2 regions of the Paenibacillus swuensis genome follow, and region 2 is predicted to be linked to the other one. Evidence: predicted binding sites of a transcription regulator. Region 2 holds the regulator's gene; the other holds the start of a gene.
The links. The regulator CtsR, encoded in region 2, represses protease genes until heat stress. The targets are predictions, from matches to a motif close to ATGGTCAATAAAGGTCAAACA.
Positions count from the first base shown of each region.

Region 1 (9,646 bases), 100 kb from region 2:
GTACGATGCTCCGAGTAAAACAGATGGCGAGATACCTCAAGATCAAGGAACCGGCATATAACGCGGAACTGAAGCGGTTGGAGCTGTCTTTCGTGCCGTCGACGGAAAGTCTTTATGATCCGAATAAGAAAAACTCCCGTCCGGTAGCGAAATTCACCTTCAGCAAAACCTCCTACGCCAAGGGTGAGCCCATCGAGTACGTAGATTTGAGTTATGACTCCGACGGGGACCCGATTTCGTATACGTCCTGGACAGGCAAGCAGGATGCATACTTCGAGGCAGGCACCTATCCGGTAACTCTGAAGGTAACCGACCGTACCGGCCTTGTCAGCAATGTGTACACAAGAAATGTAACGATCACCGATGAGTCTTATATGACGCGGGAGCAGTTCGCTCTGCAGATGCAGAAGCCGGGCAGTTACATCTCCGATGAGGAGTTTCCGGAGCTGTTCGCCAACCTGAGAACCGCCACTTATGCGGACAAAACGGTGGAGAACGATCTGTCCAGACCGCTGTTATTCAGTGACAGCCCGGAAACCTATAAGCAAAAAGGTATTCTCTATCAAGATCGAATCAACGGGGCGGCCCGTATTTATGCGCATCACATTAACGGTATGGCCGAGCCGACCAAGTTCGCCATCTATCTGACGAACAATAGCGATCAGGAAGTGAAAATCCTGACGACGAATAAGGGTGAAGCCTATCCTTCATCGAATCCGGCGTTAGTCGGTCACGTGGCGTCCATGGACTTCTTGCTCCATGACCCGACCAACGACAACATGTCGGTAGCGCCGGGTGAAACCGTCGTCTATCGCGAGTTGCCTTCGTTCTACCCGATGATGGGCATGAACTCGATCTACGATGTGGAAACCACCGGCGAACTGACGGTAACCTTCGCGGCGACGAGCCTTGACGCCGGCCCGGAAACGATCACGGACGGCACTTATCAACCGCTGGAGCGCAGCGTGCATATCCGCGGAACGTTCCCGTATGCGGATACCCATTGGTATGTGGACGGCAGCACCATGACCGAGCCTAAGCGAATCGCGATTGCCGACGGGACGACCGATCCGTTCGCGTCCGGAGTAGATGCTGTTACAGGCACCGAAACAACGAACAAGGGAAGCTTCGGTGTCGTGTATAATCTGCATATTGAGAACCCGAAGAAGATGGCCATTCTGTTTATCGCAAGAGCAGGAGGTTACAAAGGACCGGTTCGCATCAACGGCAAAATTGTACAAGTTCCGAAGTCAGGCATCCTGACACCGCTGGACAAATATATGCTGCTAGACCGTACATCCGGAACTGAAGCCACGTTGGACATTGAGATTACGCCGCCGGCGGGTTCAAATCTGCCTGTGGATCTCGTCTTCTATCCGTTAGACTAATCTTGTCGAAATGAAGACCAAGGAAGAAATACCCTTGGTCTTTTTCTTTGCATATGATTGATGTTCTAAACTATTAATAGTATATTTAGGTTTGTCTTAAATTCCTTAGGGAGGAGCTTGAACCCTTTGCTTTTCAATTCATATCCGTTCTTATTTATGTTTTTGCCCCTAACTTTAATCGTGTATTTCTTATTGAATCGCTTTAATTACTATAATGCATCCCGGTTGTGGCTCGCTGTCGCTTCCTTGTTCTTCTACAGCTATTGGGATGTCCATTACCTTCCGTTAATGATGGGTTCGATTGTGTTTAATTTCCTCATCGGAAGCAGCCTGACGAAGACATCCGAAAAGCCGAACGCGCCGCGTAAAGGCATTCTGATCTTCGGGATCATAGCCAACGTCTCGCTGTTAATCTACTACAAATATGCGGATTTCTTTATAACGAACATCAACAACGCCACAGGCTCGGAAATCGCGCTCCTGAAGTTGGTATTGCCGCTGGGTATCAGTTTCTTTACCTTTACGCAGATTGCCTACTTGGTCGATGCGTTCCGCAACCAGGTGAAAGAGTATAACTTTGTGAACTATGTGCTGTTTGTGACGTTCTTTCCTCATCTGATCGCGGGACCGATCTTGCATCACAAAGAAATGATGCCGCAATTCGCGGATAAGGAAAACAAACGGTTCAACTATACGAATGTGGCCGCGGGTGTGTTTATTTTTGTACTGGGTCTGTTCAAAAAGGTCGTCATCGCGGACAGCTTCGCGCCCATCGCAACCCAAGGGTTTAACGGAGCCGCATCCTTGGGCTTTATCGAGTCCTGGGTGACGTCTCTGTCGTATACGTTACAGCTTTATTTTGATTTTAGCGGATATTCGGATATGGCGATCGGTATTGCCTTGCTGTTCAACGTGGTATTGCCGATTAACTTTGACTCCCCTTACAAGGCGCTGAGCATCCAAGATTTCTGGCGCAGATGGCATATGACATTGAGCCGTTTTCTGCGGGATTATATCTACATTCCTCTCGGCGGTAACCGCAAAGGGGTATTCCGTACTTACTTCAATTTGGCCGCGACGTTCATTATCGGGGGGATATGGCACGGTGCCGGGTGGACATTCATCGTATGGGGCGTTATGCATGGCGTCGGGCAAGTGATTCACCGTCTGTGGGGTAAGCTCGGTTTGAAGATGCCGAAGTTTGTCGCATGGTTCATTACATTTAACTTCATTAACATTACGTGGGTGTTTTTCCGCGCGGAGAATATGACACAGGCATTCCATGTATTAAAAGGCATGTTCGGATTGCACGGGATGGATCTCCCGAGTTTCTTCGCCACCAGACTTAACCTGGGTTCCTTAAAGTCGTACGGAGTGGAATTCGTCGCAGTTTCACCGCTGAAGCTATTAGGGATTGCTGCGTTCTTGCTGGTGTGCTTCGCCCTGAAGAATACCAATGAGCTGCGTGCTGAGATGAAGCCGAGATGGGTGACCGCGATCATGCTGGCGGCCTTGTTCGTCTATTCCCTGTTGAACTTTAACCAGATCAGCGAATTCCTGTACTTCAACTTTTAAACTTTAGAATCCGAGGTAACCTGACATGAAATCCAGAACGTTCTTGCTAGGCTTCCTTGCGTTCTCTGTCTTGTTCGCAGGGTTGATCATGACATTTACATTCATCTTCGATCCGTTCCAATTCTATCGGAAAGCGACATGGTATGAACCGCTGTTTTCGATGGAGGAGCGATTCCAGAATCCGGGTCTGGCCCGAAACTATGACTATGACACGATAATTGTCGGCAGCTCCATGACGCAGAATTTCGTGCCGTCTTATGTGGATAAAGCGTTAGGCGGAAAGACGATGAAGCTTTCCATGGAAGGCTCCACCTCCAAAGAGCATAATCTGATCGCCAACGTGGCCATTCGCACCGGTAAAGTGGAGAAGGTCATCTGGGGATTGGATTATTTCTCTCTGCGGGGCGGGGCGGATAATGTGAGGGATGATCAAGGCGGCTTCCCGAGCTTTTTCTATGATGAGAATCCGTTTAATGACGCTAAATACTTATTCAACCTGACTACCGTAAAGGAAATGATTAAGATTGGGAAGGGCATGGTGTCCGGGGATCGGAAAGCGAAAAATCTCGATATGCTGAACAATTGGCACGCTTATGCCAAGTATGATGCGGATCAAGTGTTGAAGAACTACGAAGCGGCCAAGGCGATGGAGGTCGGTTTCGGTAAGAACGAGGATGATCTGGAAAGCGTCCGGAGCACGTTCGAGAAGAATATTCTGGAGCTGGTGCGCGCTCATCCGGAGATAGAGTTCTCGTTCTACTATCCGCCGTACTCCGTGCTTCGCCAAGAGGTGTGGTACAGCCTGAACAAGAAACGCTATGAAAATACCGATTATATGCGCAAATATATGGTGGAGAAGCTGACGGCGCTGCCGAATGCGAAGGTGTATGATTTCCAGGCAGTGAAGTCGATTACGTTCGACCTGAATGTGTACAAGGACATTTCCCACCATTCCCAAAAGGTGAACGAGTTCATCATCGATTCCATCGCGAACGATCAGCACCGCGCAACAGCGGAGAATATTGATGAGTTGAACACGGCCCTGACGGAGCAGGTTTCGAATCTGGACGCAACAGTGTTCGACAGCGAGGGAACGGAAGCTGTGAAGCAGTAAGTTTGACATATTTCCCGGGGAATCGACGCAGTATGTTGTTTCCTGTCAATTTCACCTGAGATGAAAAAAGCCCGACTCATCCGAAGATGAGTCGGGCTTTCAGCGTTTATACGCGCTCGATAACCTTGTCGATCAAACCGTAGTCAGCCGCTTCCGCAGCGGACATGAAGTAGTCGCGATCAGTATCTTTCTCGATGCGCTCCAGCGGTTGGCCGGTACGCTCAGCAAGAATGTGATTCAGCTTATCGCGCATCTTCAGAATGCGTCTGGCGCGAATCTCGATGTCGCTGGCTTGACCTTCAGCTCCGCCAAGCGGTTGGTGAATCATCACTTCGCTGTTCGGAAGCGCCAAGCGCTTGCCTTTAGCACCTGCGTTCAGCAGGAATGCGCCCATGGACGCCGCCATACCCACACAGATTGTGGAAACATCGGGCTTGATGAATTGCATCGTATCGTAGATGGCCATACCGGCAGTAATGGATCCGCCAGGGCTGTTAATGTATAAGCTAATGTCTTTCTCCGGATCTTCCGCTGCAAGGAACAGCAGTTGGGCGATGATCGAATTGGCTACAACGTCGTTTACGCCGGTGCCCAGGAAGATGATGCGATCTTTCAACAGACGGGAGTAGATATCATAAGCGCGTTCTCCCCGATTGCTTTGTTCGACGACCATAGGAATGAAACTCATGGACGATTCCTCCTGATAAATGAATTTGGTTATGCGATTAACTACCGAATGCAGACGAATCCACACCCCAGTATCGCAAGCTAATTAGTAAGTATATCCCAATCCCCTAATTATAACCCTATCATACCTAAATCGAATCCGAAGGTCAAGGAAAGTCAAACTAGGGTATAAAAAAAGCTTCCCTCGCAGAGAATGATGAAGTCTGCATAAGGAAGTTGTCGTTAGTTACTGTATGTGGTGTGAAAATATAATGGCGCGCCCGCGAGGAATCGAACCTCGATCTCAGCCTTCGGAGGGCTGCGTCATATCCATTGGACCACGGGCGCATCTGCACAGTAATGAAAATTATATAATACAGCCGATCAAAAAGCAAGCCATTATCTCTATGAAAATAATGGCTTAAATTACCGCCTATTTTTAGTTTGTCAACTTGCATTAAAGCACCGAATTGAGTATGATGAATGTGGGACTTAAATTGATGATGTGGGACGTAATGAGTCCAACCCGTAATTGTAACGATGCGGGAGGCAGGAGTGACGAAGCCGATTTGAGAACACTTTTAAATATTCAAAAACAGCTTCTGCCCGACATGATCGAAGTCTTTCGCAAGAGGTATCGCATTCTTCACTACGTCATGCTGACAGGATCTGTTGGCAGAAGGACGCTCGCCAGCGCCTTGGGGATGACGGAACGTGTCCTGAGAGCTGAAGTGGATTTCCTTAACGAACAGGGACTCGTGGAAATTGATAAAGTGGGAATTCGTATAACGGATTCGGGTGAACAGTTGGTCCAAGAGATGGATTCCTTAGTCACCGAATTGTTCGGGCTAACGGACCTCGAAGAGCGTATTCGCCAGGCTTTCAACATTAAGCAAGTGATCATCGTGCCCGGTGACGCCGACGTTTCGCCGCATGTGAAGCGGCAGTTGGGGCAAGCGGTAGGGCAAATGCTTCGCAAGCATGTAAAGCCCAACGATGTCATCGGCGTGACCGGCGGGTCCACCCTGGCGGAAGCGGCGAATCAACTGGGACAAACGTCCGGTTGGAAGGGAACCTGGTTTGTGCCCGCGCGCGGCGGACTGGGTGAGAGCATGGAGTTTCAAGCCAACACGATTGCTTCCATGATGGCGAAGAAGACTGGTGCAGGTTACCGACTCTTGCATGTACCCGATAATATCAGCGAAGAAGCTTATCAATCCCTGATGCTTGAACCTAACATTCAAGACATCGTGCAACACATCCGCAAAGCCCGTATCGTAATTCACGGAATCGGGGATGCTATGTCAATGGCCCGAAGGCGCCGTGTCGGCGCGGAAACGGTGCGAGAGTTGCAAGCGGAAGGCGCTTTGGCTGAGGCGTTCGGATACTATTTTGACAGAGAAGGTAAGGTTGTACATAAGACGCGAATGCTTGGACTCAGGCTGGAAGACATTCAGAGCATGGAGCTCGTGATTGCCGTAGCCGGGGGGACCAGTAAAGCGGAGGCGATTCTTTCCGTTCTGCGTTTTGGTCATCAGGATGTGCTCATCACCGATGAGGGCGCCGCGTTAGCGATGGTTAAAGATTTGCCCTGAAGGGTACAGAGTTAGTTAATCATGACGGGCTTTACCGCCTGTCTTGAAATATAAATGAATTATATTTTAGGAGGAAAACAACAATGGTTAAAGTAGGTATTAATGGTTTTGGACGTATTGGCAGAAACGTGTTTCGCGCAGCATTGAACAACCCTGAGGTAGAAGTGGTAGCGGTCAATGACCTTACAGACGTGAAGATGCTTGCACACCTTCTGAAATACGACACAACTCACGGCAGATTGGATGCTGTAGTTGAACCGGCTGAGGGCGCGATCATTGTAAACGGCAAAGAAATCAAAGTATTTGCTGAGCGTAACCCTGAGAACCTGCCATGGGCTGAGTACGGCGTTGAAATCGTTGTTGAATCCACAGGTATTTTCACAGCTAAAGAGAAAGCGTCCCTTCACTTGAAAGGCGGAGCGAAGAAAGTTATCATTTCCGCACCTGCAACAGATGAGGATATCACAATTGTTATGGGTGTTAACGAAGATAAATACGATGCGGCTTCCCACACGATCATCTCCAACGCATCTTGCACAACAAACTGTCTTGCTCCTTTCGCGAAAGTATTGAACGACAAGTTCGGTATCGTTAAAGGCATGATGACTACAATTCACTCTTACACAAACGATCAATCCGTTCTTGACCTTCCGCACAAAGACGCTCGTCGCGCGCGTGCTGCTGCTGAGAACATCATCCCTTCCACTACAGGCGCTGCTAAAGCTGTATCCCTGGTGCTTCCTGAGTTGAAAGGTAAGTTGAACGGTATGGCTATGCGTGTTCCTACACCTAACGTATCCGTAACGGATCTGGTTGTTGAGCTTAACAAAAACGTAACGGTAGAAGACATTAACGGCGCTTTGAAAGAAGCGGCTAACGGCCCTCTTAAAGGCATCCTGAACTACTCCGATGAGCCGCTTGTATCCAGCGACTACAATGGCGACCCGGCTTCTTCCACCATTGACGCACTGTCCACTATGGTTGTCGGCGACAACATGGTGAAAGTCGTTTCTTGGTACGATAACGAGTGGGGCTACTCCTCCCGTGTTGTTGACCTTTGTGATTTCATCGCGAAAAAAGGTCTGTAATTTCATATCAGTTTCAACTATGAAGAGGAGAATTCACGTTCTCCTCTTTCCCTAGTTCATTCATACGGTTACGGATCTGAAGGAGGAAGCTAGATAATGAATAAGAAGAGTGTTCGTGATGTAGAAGTTAACGGCAAAAAGGTGTTCGTTCGCGTGGATTTCAACGTTCCGATGGAGAATGGCCAGATTACGGATGACACGCGTATTCGTGAAACATTGCCGACCATTAAGTTTCTGATTGAAGGCGGAGCCAAGGTTATTCTGGCGAGCCATATGGGACGCCCTAAAGGCGAAGTTGTTGAAGAGCTGCGCTTGAACAAAGCTGCGGAGCGTTTGTCCGAGCTATTGGGTAAGCCGGTAGCTAAGGCTGACGAAGCGGTTGGCGAAGCGGTAGAAGCCGCGGTGGCCAAGCTGGGTAACGGCGACGTGCTATTGCTGGAGAATGTACGTTTCTATGCGGGCGAAGAGAAGAATGATCCGGAATTGGCGAAGCAATTCGCGGCGCTTGCGGATCTGTTCGTAAACGACGCGTTCGGCGCGGCTCATCGTGCTCATGCTTCCACAGCAGGTATTGCCGAGTATATTCCGGCGGTTTCCGGATTGCTGATGGAGAAAGAGCTCGAAGTGTTGGGTAAAGCGTTGTCGAACCCGGATCGTCCGTTCACAGCCATCGTCGGCGGAGCTAAAGTGAAAGACAAAATCGCGGTAATTGAGAATTTGATCAATCTGGCGGACAACATCATCATCGGCGGCGGATTGTCTTATACCTTCCTGAAGGCGCAAGGCCATGAAATCGGAAAATCCCTGTTGGATAACGAGAAACTGGATCTGGCGCTGAGCTTTATCGAGAAAGCGAAAGCCAAGGGCGTAAACTTCTTGTTGCCGACGGATATCGTCGTTACGGACGATTTCTCTCCAACAGCCAACACCCAAATCGTTGGCGTGGACGCGATTCCGGCGGACTGGGAAGGCATCGACATCGGGCCTGAGACTCGCGAGCGTTATGCTCAGGTAATTAAGGAATCCAAGCTGGTCGTATGGAACGGACCGATGGGCGTGTTCGAAATCGAGCCGTTCTCCCACGGTACACGCGCGGTAGCTCTAGCTTGCGCGGAAACATCCGCTTACACCGTCATCGGCGGCGGAGACTCTGCGGCAGCAGCTGAGAAGTTCCACCTCGCTGACAAAATGGACCACATGTCCACAGGCGGCGGCGCTTCTCTGGAGTTCATGGAAGGCAAAGCCTTGCCGGGCGTTGTCGCTTTGAACGATAAGTAGGAGGGGCATGGTCCAGGGTGAATAGTAGCGATATCGCTACTATTCGTCTGGCTTCGCGGGAGTGAGTCACCATTTGCAGCGAATTCGCTACTAAATGGCGGATATTCACCGCAGAAGCCAACCAGACTTACCGATTAGTAGCGAATCCGCTACTAAACGAGCATGCTGTTGCTCCCTGAAACTCATTTGGTGCGATATCGCTACTATTGCTGAGGCGGTACCGGGGAAAGTAACCTTACTTGTGAGAATAAGTAGCGGTTTGCTACTTGTTCGAGCGAGGACGCGCGATTTGAGCACCTTAGGTAGTGTTTTGCTATTTAATTCAAGGTTGCACCGCGGAAAGTAACCAATCCGGCTCAAATTAGTAGCTATTTGCTACTTATTCGAGCGAGTACGCGCGATCTGATCACATTAGGTAGTGTTTCGCTATTAATTTCAAGGTGGCACCGGGGAAAGTAACCGATCCGGCTCTAATTAGTAGCGATTTGCTACTTATTCGAGCGAGTATGCGTGATCTGAGCACATTAGGTAGTGTTTCGCTATTTAATCCTAAGTAGCACCGGGGAAAGTAACCAATTTTGGCTTAAATAAGCAGCGATTTACTACTTATTCGAGCGAGTACTCGGGATATGGCCACATTAAGTAGTGTTTCGCTACTTGCTCTTAGGTGGCAACGCTCAAACACACTATTCACTCAGGCAGCATGCATCAGGCTGCCGTCCACATTACCTGTGGAACTTGCTTGAGAATCATTCTTTTTAAGGGTTTAAGGTTTTTCTTTGCGACCGTAGCTTTAGGTGTTGGTATCTGAGCGGAGAGTTTACGGACCGCCTTTAAGATCGTTTTCTCACCGCTTAAACCTAATAAAGAGAAAACGAGATTAACAGCGGTGGAGCCAGATACCAACACTGCGAGCGAAGCGGAGCAAAGAGGCCTTAGGCT
Region 1 is NZ_CP011388.1:2,667,361-2,677,006, forward strand. Features, by position in the region: gene SY83_RS11810 (stalk domain-containing protein) at 1-1,388, shown strand, start outside; gene SY83_RS11815 (MBOAT family O-acyltransferase) at 1,515-2,963, shown strand; gene SY83_RS11820 (hypothetical protein) at 2,989-4,077, shown strand; gene clpP (ATP-dependent Clp endopeptidase proteolytic subunit ClpP) at 4,184-4,765, opposite strand; tRNA gene SY83_RS11830 (tRNA-Arg) at 5,017-5,091, opposite strand; gene SY83_RS11835 (sugar-binding transcriptional regulator) at 5,313-6,338, shown strand; gene gap (type I glyceraldehyde-3-phosphate dehydrogenase) at 6,422-7,426, shown strand; gene SY83_RS11845 (phosphoglycerate kinase) at 7,523-8,704, shown strand.
Region 1: the regulator CtsR is predicted to act here: its motif matches at 4,907-4,927, upstream of clpP (ATP-dependent Clp endopeptidase proteolytic subunit ClpP).

Region 2 (9,646 bases):
CCTCGGTTAATCCCGCTTCCTTCATCTCAAATATACCGATCTCATTCGTGGACCCGAAACGGTTCTTAACCGCGCGAAGCAAACGGTACGTATGATGCCGCTCCCCTTCAAAATAAAGCACGCAGTCCACCATATGCTCCAGCATCCGAGGACCGGCAATCGCGCCTTCCTTGGTGACATGACCTACCAGAACGGTTGCAATGCCTTTACCCTTGGAAATACGCATAAAATGTCCTGTACACTCCCGAACCTGGGCTACACTGCCCGGCGCGGAGGTAACGGAGGGTTGGTATACGGTCTGAATCGAGTCAATAACCAGAAAGTCGGGCTTTACTTGTTCGATCGCTTCTTCAATCTGCTCCAGATTCGTCTCGCAGAGCACGAACAGGTTAGACGACAATGCATTGAGGCGGTCCGCTCTCAAGCGGGTCTGGCTCACAGACTCCTCACCCGATATGTAAAGTACCTTCAGTCCTTTCACAGCGAGGGCATGCGATGTCTGCAAAAGCAGGGTGGATTTCCCGATCCCGGGATCGCCACCGACAAGAATCAGAGAGCCCGGCACGAAGCCTCCGCCGAGAACGCGGTTCAGCTCTCCGATATTGGTGAGTACGCGCGGTTCCTGACTGCTCTTAATATCTATGATCGAAACTGGTTTATCTTTCGTAAAAATTAACGATGATTTCATCCCTTGTGTCTTCACTACGGATTCCGTTTCTTCCACCATGGAATTCCAGGCTTGACACCCCGGACATTTGCCCAACCATTTGGGAGATTCGTAGCCGCATTCCGAACAGAGGAACTTGGTTTTTACTTTTGCCATTAAGTACTCCTTATATCCAAAGCATAATTAAAGTTTACCATTTTGCAGGAAGCGTGGAAAGCCTTTGCACCAAAAGAATCAGAATCGCTCCTTAAAGGAACAAAAAACGCCCGACCCCCCTCTCCCATTGGAAAGAGCAGCCAAGCGCTTCTTGTGCGTGCTTTATTTATTTACGGTTTCCGCCTCATTGGGATGAACGGTTAATGCTCCATTCTCTTCGTCAATGATGAGGTTATCGCCTTTGGAAATTTTGCCCATCAATAACTCTTCGGACAGTCGGTCCTCGATGTGCTTCTGAATCGCTCGACGGAGCGGTCTCGCCCCGAATGCGGGATCGAAGCCCTCCTTCGCCAGGAACGCCAGCGCAGCCGGAGTTAACGTGAAGTCCACTTCCTGCTCTTTCAGACGTTTGCGAAGATCATCGGACATCAGCGATACGATCTTGGAAATATGCGTTTCATCCAGGGAATGGAACACGATAATTTCGTCGATTCGGTTCAGGAACTCGGGACGGAAGCTTTTCTTCAGCTCGCCCATAACTTTATCCTTCATGTTCGAGTAGTCTTTACCCGCATCCACAGCAGCTGTAAAGCCCAGTGTAGAATTACGCTTAATCATTTCGGCGCCGACATTGGACGTCATGATGATTAATGTGTTGCGGAAATCGACGGTGCGTCCTTTGGAGTCGGTCAGACGTCCATCTTCGAGCACCTGCAGAAGAATATTGAACACTTCCGGATGCGCTTTTTCGATTTCATCAAGTAACACTACGGAATACGGCTTGCGACGAACTTTCTCGGTCAATTGACCGCCTTCATCATAACCTACGTATCCCGGAGGCGCGCCTACTAGACGGGAAGTGGAGTGCTTCTCCATGTACTCGGACATATCGATGCGGATGACGGCATTCTCGTCGCCGAACATGGCTTCCGCCAATGCCCGGGCAAGCTCCGTCTTCCCTACTCCCGTAGGACCCAGGAATATGAAGGAGCCCATCGGACGCTTCGGATCCTTCAAGCCTGCGCGCGCGCGGCGAAGCGCTCGGGAAACGGCTTTCACGGCTTCTTCCTGCCCGATGACACGGTCATGAAGAATCGCTTCCATGTTCAGCAGACGCTCCGTCTCTTCTTCCTTCAGCTTGGATACCGGAATTCCTGTCCAGCTGGCCACCACTTGCGCGATATCTTCAGGAGTTACTTCCGAATCCGTGCGGCCTTGCTTCTCTTTCCATTCGTTCTTCGTCGTATCCAGCTCTTCGCGCATCTTCTGTTCCGTATCGCGAAGCGATGCCGCTTTCTCAAACTCCTGCGATTGAACAGCCGCGTCTTTCTCCTTACGGATGTCTTCCAGACGGCTTTCCATTTGCTTCAAATTCGGCGGGATCGTATAAGAATGCAGCCTTACTTTGGAACCTGCTTCATCGATTAAGTCAATGGCTTTATCCGGCAGGAAACGATCCGGGATGTAACGATCCGACAGCTTCACGGCTTGCTCAATGGCCTCATCCGTAATTTTAACACGGTGATGGGCTTCGTAGCGGTCTCTCAAGCCATACAGAATTTGTATCGCTTCTTCAGGAGACGGCTGATCGACCGTAATCGGTTGGAAGCGGCGCTCCAGTGCGGCGTCTTTCTCAATATACTTGCGGTATTCATCCAGCGTGGTCGCCCCGATGCACTGCAATTCGCCCCGAGCCAACGCCGGCTTCAGAATATTGGATGCATCGATTGCGCCTTCCGCGCCGCCGGCACCGATCAAGGTGTGCAGCTCATCAATAAAGAGTATGATGTTTCCGGCTTGACGAATTTCGTCCATAATTTTCTTCAGACGGTCCTCAAACTCGCCTCTGTATTTAGTACCGGCTACGACGGAACCCATATCCAGCGTCATCACGCGCTTGTCACGCAAGGTTTCCGGAATTTCGTTATTGATTATGCGCTGTGCCAATCCTTCAGCGATCGCGGTCTTACCAACACCCGGTTCGCCGATCAGCACCGGATTATTCTTGGTCCGGCGGCTGAGCACTTGAATGACGCGTTCAATTTCTTTGGCGCGTCCGATGACCGGATCGAGGTTGCCTTCCTTCGCGGAAACGGTAAGATCTCGAGCCAAACCGTCCAGCGTCGGCGTATTTACATTCACAGGGTTGCCGTGAGAAGAGGATACCGCTTCACTGCTGCCCAGCAACTGCAATACTTGCTGACGGGCTTTGTTCAGGGAAACCCCCAGGTTATTAAGTACCCGAGCCGCAACGCCTTCTCCTTCGCGGATCAGACCCAGCAGAATATGCTCTGTGCCTACATACGTATGACCCAATTTGCGAGCCTCATCCATCGAAAGCTCGATTACTTTCTTGGCTCTTGGCGTATATGCGATATTGCTAGGTTGCTCCTGGCCTCTGCCGATCAAGGATTCAACTTCATCCTGAATTTTCTCCAGCCCTAATCCCAGCGCAATTAAAGCTTTAGCAGCAATGCCTTCCCCTTCACGAATCAAGCCGAGCAGAATATGCTCTGTTCCGATATTGTTATGTCCCAGGCGAACAGCTTCTTCTTGAGCTAACGCCAGCACCTTTTGCGCACGTTCCGTAAATCTGCCAAACATCATTAAAATACACCTCCATGGATTATAGGTATGCAATTATATGATAGAAAGTCGCTCCCGAATCAATTCGGCTCTGCGTATATCCCGGTCTTCGGCGGAAAGTTTCTCCCCGGACTGCTTCTGCAGGAAACCGGGCTGCGCCATAACCATCAATTCATTCATGATATGCGTAGACACTTGATGGATGATTCCGAGGTCAATACCGAGACGAACATCTGATAAACGCTGTGCCGCTTCCTTGGAATCCATAATACCCGCATGGGACAAAATGCCGTAGGAACGCATGACGCGGTCGATGATCCGGGGCTTCGACTCTATAAGCAATTTCTCGCGTGCCGCTTTCTCATGTTCAATGATTTGGCGGGCTACGCTGTACAAGTTATCTATAATTTCATCTTCAGATTGCCCTAAAGTAATTTGGTTGGAAATTTGAAACAGATTGCCTAATGCTTCGCTGCCTTCGCCGTAAAGTCCTCTAACTGCCAAACCTACCTGCGTAATCGCGGACAAAATACGGTTAATCTGCTGTGTCAGCACCAGCGCCGGCAAATGCATCATAACGGACGCCCGGATCCCCGTGCCGACATTCGTCGGACAGCTTGTAAGGTAACCGCGATTCTCATCAAAAGCGTATTCCAGTTGCGACTCGAATATATCATCGATCTGGCTGGCCAGATCCCATGCTTCTTTAATTTGAAAGCCGGGACAAAGACATTGAATGCGCAGATGATCCTCCTCATTCACCATAATGCTCACAGATTCGTTCTCACTTAAGATGACGGCTCCGTTCCGGGATTCATTCGCTAGGTTCGGCGAAATCAAATGTTTCTCCACAAGCACTCTCTTATCCAGCTCCGATAACTCCGTTAAAGGAATAAAGTCGAAATTGGATATGGTGTTTAACTCTTCATTCTGTAAAGCGCTTGTGATCTGATTCAACACTTCTTCCGACTGTTGATTCGTGGCCAACATCGGAAAGGGCTGCGTCTGCAGGTTACGGGCAATACGCACCCGGCTGGAAATGACTATTTCCGAATCCGGACCATGACCCTTCATCCACTCGCTTAAAGCGTTATCCGTATAACTTCGGTGTTCCATCGAAAATCCCTCCTAAGCCCCGCTTCCTTAGCGGGTTGGCTTCGAAAGTGGCTGTATTCATTCTGCGTATCGTGGAAAGCCCGGCGAATTAATTGCCGGAGAGCTTCTTCTCCAGCTCGCGTATTTCATCTCTGATTTTCGCGGCGCTCTCAAATTCTTCTTGCTCGATCCGGTTTTGAAGCTCACGCTTTAAATTCTCGATCTCGCGCTTGTCTTGAATACGTCCTCCGGAGCGCTTCGGAATCTTGCCGACATGCACCGTATTGCCATGAACTCTTCGGAATAATCCATCCAATCGGGCATTGAAATGCTTGTAGCATTCACTGCAGCCAAAGCGGCCGAGCTTACCGAATTGTGTATAGGTTAAACCGCAGTTGTCACAGCGTGTAACTTGCGGTTTGGCGCCCAGTGCGCTCTGAGCGGAGGGTTCGAAGTCTAACAGCCCCGATAAGAGGTTATGGATCGAGAACCCGTTCGGTGTTCCCGGAATCATTTCACCCTTCTCCCGTGCGCATACCTCACAAATGTGAAATTCCGTCTTCTCTCCGGAAATGATCTTCGTAAAATGCAATGTGGCCGGTCTCTTCCCGCATTCCTGGCAAATCATTCTTCTAGCCTCCTGTCGCTTTCGAGCTGGCGCGAGCACCTCTCATTTACATAGCAGGGATATCAGCATGGCTTTTAACAGATTCGCACGAATCTCATCCCTTACAGGAAGCTTAATCGTAAGCACATCCCTGGAGACAGCCGCGGTCAGCACCCCCGCCTCTTTAGGACTGATATGAGAGCCTTCCCTCAGCTGATAAATAAGTCCTTCCGCCGCGGATTGATCAATATGGGTACCGATGCTTTGCAGAATATGCAGTTGCAGCGCTCCCTGAGCAGGCAATTCAATGCGTTGCAACCGGATATATCCCCCGCCCCCGCGCTTACTCTCCACGACATAGCCTTTCTGCAATGTAAACCTAGTGCTGATGACGTAGTTAATCTGAGAGGGTACACACTGAAACTTCTCCGCAAGCTCGTTACGTTGAATCTCAATAGCTCCTTCGGGACTTTCGAGCAAAATATTCTTCAGATATTGTTCAATAATATCAGAGATATTACGCATCGATTCATCCTCCAGTTGTAGAATAATGGCTGAAAGTCAGAAGGACAAAATCATTGACTGACTTTGACTATCTTTGACTTTGTAAACATTATATACAATATTCACCGATTTGCCAATAGCCTTAAAATAAACCAACCTTGTATGTGTTAGTGTTGGAAGATTACACGGATTTATACCCCTCTGACAAGAATTTAAACAAATAAATAGACATCTCCTCCGCTCAGTCATTGCAGCAGTGAATTAATCCGTATTGAGTAAGTCCGAACATGAGTTTCTGGGATACTTCCTGTACTGATATGGGAGAATTCAATTGTGCATAACTCGTATACATCATTTGTTGGGGATAAAGTATCCTGTGGATATGTGATCAACTATTCTAATTATGCAGTAGATATGGGGTTTAGGCTGTGTACGATGTGTATAAGTCTGGGGATAATGTTGTTGATGGTTTGTTCTGTTTGTTTTAAAGCCGTAAATTATTATTTAGTATGAATATTAATGTGTTGAATTCTTTTAACTAATCCTGGTGTTGCTTAAGCTTCAATTTACACCGAAATGATGTTCTAAAGAACTCTAGATTGCTTTACAGGATGCATATTACTCGACTTTGCTTGCTCCAAGTATCCCGCTAAACTTCGTGTCGATTCGTTAGAGATTTTCCTTTCTGCAAAAGGTCTCCTACACATTGTTACGATTCGTCAGAGAATTCTTAATGGTGCAGATACAAAAAAACCTGATTTGTCTTAGAGACAAATCAGGTTCTTTCTGTTGCTTGGCAACGTCCTACTCTTCCAGGACCCTGCGGTCCAAGTACCATCGGCGCTGAAGGGCTTAACGGTCGTGTTCGAGATGGGTACGCGTGGTTCCCCTTCGCCATTGTTACCAAACTGAGCGTTTTGCTTTAGCAAAACTGAATTCATAGCATGAGCTTAAATCAGGTTTACAACACCGCCAAGTGTTGCAGATCTAAAGTTCAAGAGCATAGCAGACTTGCCGCATGCTACTGAAGCTTTATTCCCTGAAAACTGAATAGGAATGAATGTAAACTACGCGTTAACCTGTTAATTCAGGTATTTTGGATAAGCCCTCGACCGATTAGTATTCGTCAGCTCCATGCATTGCTGCACTTCCACCCCGAACCTATCAACCTCGTCGTCTTCAAGGGGTCTTACTAATTGGGAAATCTCATCTTGAGGGGGGCTTCGCGCTTAGATGCTTTCAGCGCTTATCCCGTCCGTACATAGCTACCCAGCGATGCCTCTGGCGAGACAACTGGTACACCAGCGGTACGTCCATCCCGGTCCTCTCGTACTAAGGACAGCTCCTCTCAAATTTCCTGCGCCCACGACAGATAGGGACCGAACTGTCTCACGACGTTCTGAACCCAGCTCGCGTACCGCTTTAATGGGCGAACAGCCCAACCCTTGGGACCTACTTCAGCCCCAGGATGCGATGAGCCGACATCGAGGTGCCAAACCTCCCCGTCGATGTGGACTCTTGGGGGAGATAAGCCTGTTATCCCCAGGGTAGCTTTTATCCGTTGAGCGATGGCCCTTCCATGCGGTACCACCGGATCACTAAGCCCGACTTTCGTCCCTGCTCGACCTGTATGTCTCGCAGTCAAGCTCCCTTATGCCTTTGCACTCTTCGAATGATTTCCAACCATTCTGAGGGAACCTTGGGGCGCCTCCGTTACTCTTTAGGAGGCGACCGCCCCAGTCAAACTGCCCACCTGACACTGTCCCTCACCCGGTTTCACGGGCGCAGGTTAGAACTCCGATACGATCAGGGTGGTATCCCAACGGCGCCTCCGGCGAAGCTTGCGCTCCGCCTTCTCAGGCTCCCACCTATCCTGTACAGATCGTACCAAAGTCCAATATCAAGCTGCAGTAAAGCTCCATGGGGTCTTTCCGTCTTGTCGCGGGTAACCTGCATCTTCACAGGTATTAAAATTTCACCGGATCTCTCGTTGAGACAGCGCCCAAGTCGTTACGCCATTCGTGCGGGTCAGAATTTACCTGACAAGGAATTTCGCTACCTTAGGACCGTTATAGTTACGGCCGCCGTTTACTGGGGCTTCGGTTCACAGCTTCGGATTGCTCCTAACCGCTCCCCTTAACCTTCCAGCACCGGGCAGGCGTCAGCCCGTATACTTCGCCTTACGGCTTCGCACAGACCTGTGTTTTTGCTAAACAGTCGCTTGGGCCTTTTCACTGCGGCCCCCTCGGGCTATTCACCCTACCGAGGCACCCCTTCTCCCGAAGTTACGGGGTCATTTTGCCGAGTTCCTTAACGAGAGTTCTTCCGCGCGCCTTAGAATACTCTTCTCGCCTACCTGTGTCGGTTTGCGGTACGGGCACCATCACCTGGCTAGAGGCTTTTCTCGGCAGCCAGAGTACATGTTCTTCGCTACTTATATTTCGCTCCCCATCACAGCCCAGCCTTACGATGTGCGGATTTACCTACACATCAGCCTCACTGCTTGGACGGACACTTCCATCAGTCCGCAACGTTCCCCTTCTGCGTCACCCCATTGCTCATAACGGCTTACGGTGGTACAGGAATATCAACCTGTTGTCCTTCGACTACGCCTTTCGGCCTCGCCTTAGGTCCCGACTAACCCTGAGCGGACGAGCCTTCCTCAGGAATCCTTAGGCTTTCGGCGGACAAGATTCTCACTTGTCTTTTCGTTACTTATACCGGCATTCTCACTTGTATGCTGTCCAGCGCTCCTTACGGTACACCTTCAACCCACATACAACGCTCCCCTACCACTGATCTTACGATCAATCCATAGCTTCGGTGGCGTGTTTAGCCCCGTTACATTTTCGGCGCAGAGTCACTCGACCAGTGAGCTATTACGCACTCTTTAAATGGTGGCTGCTTCTAAGCCAACATCCTGGTTGTCTGTGCAACTCCACATCCTTTCCCACTTAACACACACTTGGGGACCTTAGCTGATGGTCTGGGCTGTTTCCCTCTTGACGATGGATCTTAGCACTCACCGTCTGACTCCTGGCTATAAGTCTATGGCATTCGGAGTTTGACTGAGCTTGGTAACCCTTGGCGGGCCCCGCACCCAATCAGTGCTCTACCTCCACGACTCTAGAATCCAAGGCTAGCCCTAAAGCTATTTCGGGGAGAACCAGCTATCTCCGAGTTCGATTGGAATTTCTCCGCTACCCCCACCTCATCCCCGCATTTTTCAACATGCGTGGGTTCGGGCCTCCAGTGAGTGTTACCTCACCTTCACCCTGGACAGGGGTAGATCACTCGGTTTCGGGTCTACACCCACGTACTTAGTCGCCCTATTCAGACTCGCTTTCGCTGCGGCTACGGCTTCTCACCTTAACCTTGCACGTGAACATAACTCGCCGGTTCATTCTACAAAAGGCACGCCATCACCCATAGATCGGGCTCTGACTTTTTGTAAGCACACGGTTTCAGGTTCTATTTCACTCCGCTCCCGCGGTCCTTTTCACCTTTCCCTCACGGTACTGCTTCACTATCGGTCGCTAGGAAGTATTTAGCCTTACCAGATGGTCCTGGCGGATTCATACGGGGTTTCACGTGTCCCGCACTACTCGGGATCCGTCTCGGAGAGAATGGACTTTCAGGTACAGGGCTGTTACCTGCTATGGCGGGCCTTTCCAGACCTCTTCGCTTAACCCATTCCTTTGTAACTCCATGTGAGACGTCCCACAACCCCGGTAAGCAAGCTTACCGGTTTAGGCTCCTCCGCGTTCGCTCGCCGCTACTGACGGAATCACTATTGTTTTCTCTTCCTCAGGGTACTTAGATGTTTCAGTTCCCCTGGTATGCCTCTTCTTAACCTATGAATTCAGTTAAGAGTGACTGTACATTACTACAGCCGGGTTTCCCCATTCGGACATCCCCGGATCAAAGCCTGCTTACGGCTCCCCGAGGCATTTCGTCGTTCGCCACGTCCTTCTTCGGCTCCTAGCGCCTAGGCATCCTCCGTGTGCTCTTAATAGCTTATCCTAAGCTAA
Region 2 is NZ_CP011388.1:2,565,239-2,574,884, reverse strand. Features, by position in the region: gene radA (DNA repair protein RadA) at 1-823, opposite strand, end outside; gene clpC (ATP-dependent protease ATP-binding subunit ClpC) at 986-3,430, opposite strand; gene SY83_RS11230 (protein-arginine kinase McsB) at 3,464-4,525, opposite strand; gene SY83_RS11225 (protein-arginine kinase activator protein McsA) at 4,614-5,132, opposite strand; gene SY83_RS11220 (CtsR family transcriptional regulator) at 5,175-5,636, opposite strand; rRNA gene rrf (5S ribosomal RNA) at 6,407-6,523, opposite strand; rRNA gene SY83_RS11210 (23S ribosomal RNA) at 6,712-9,638, opposite strand.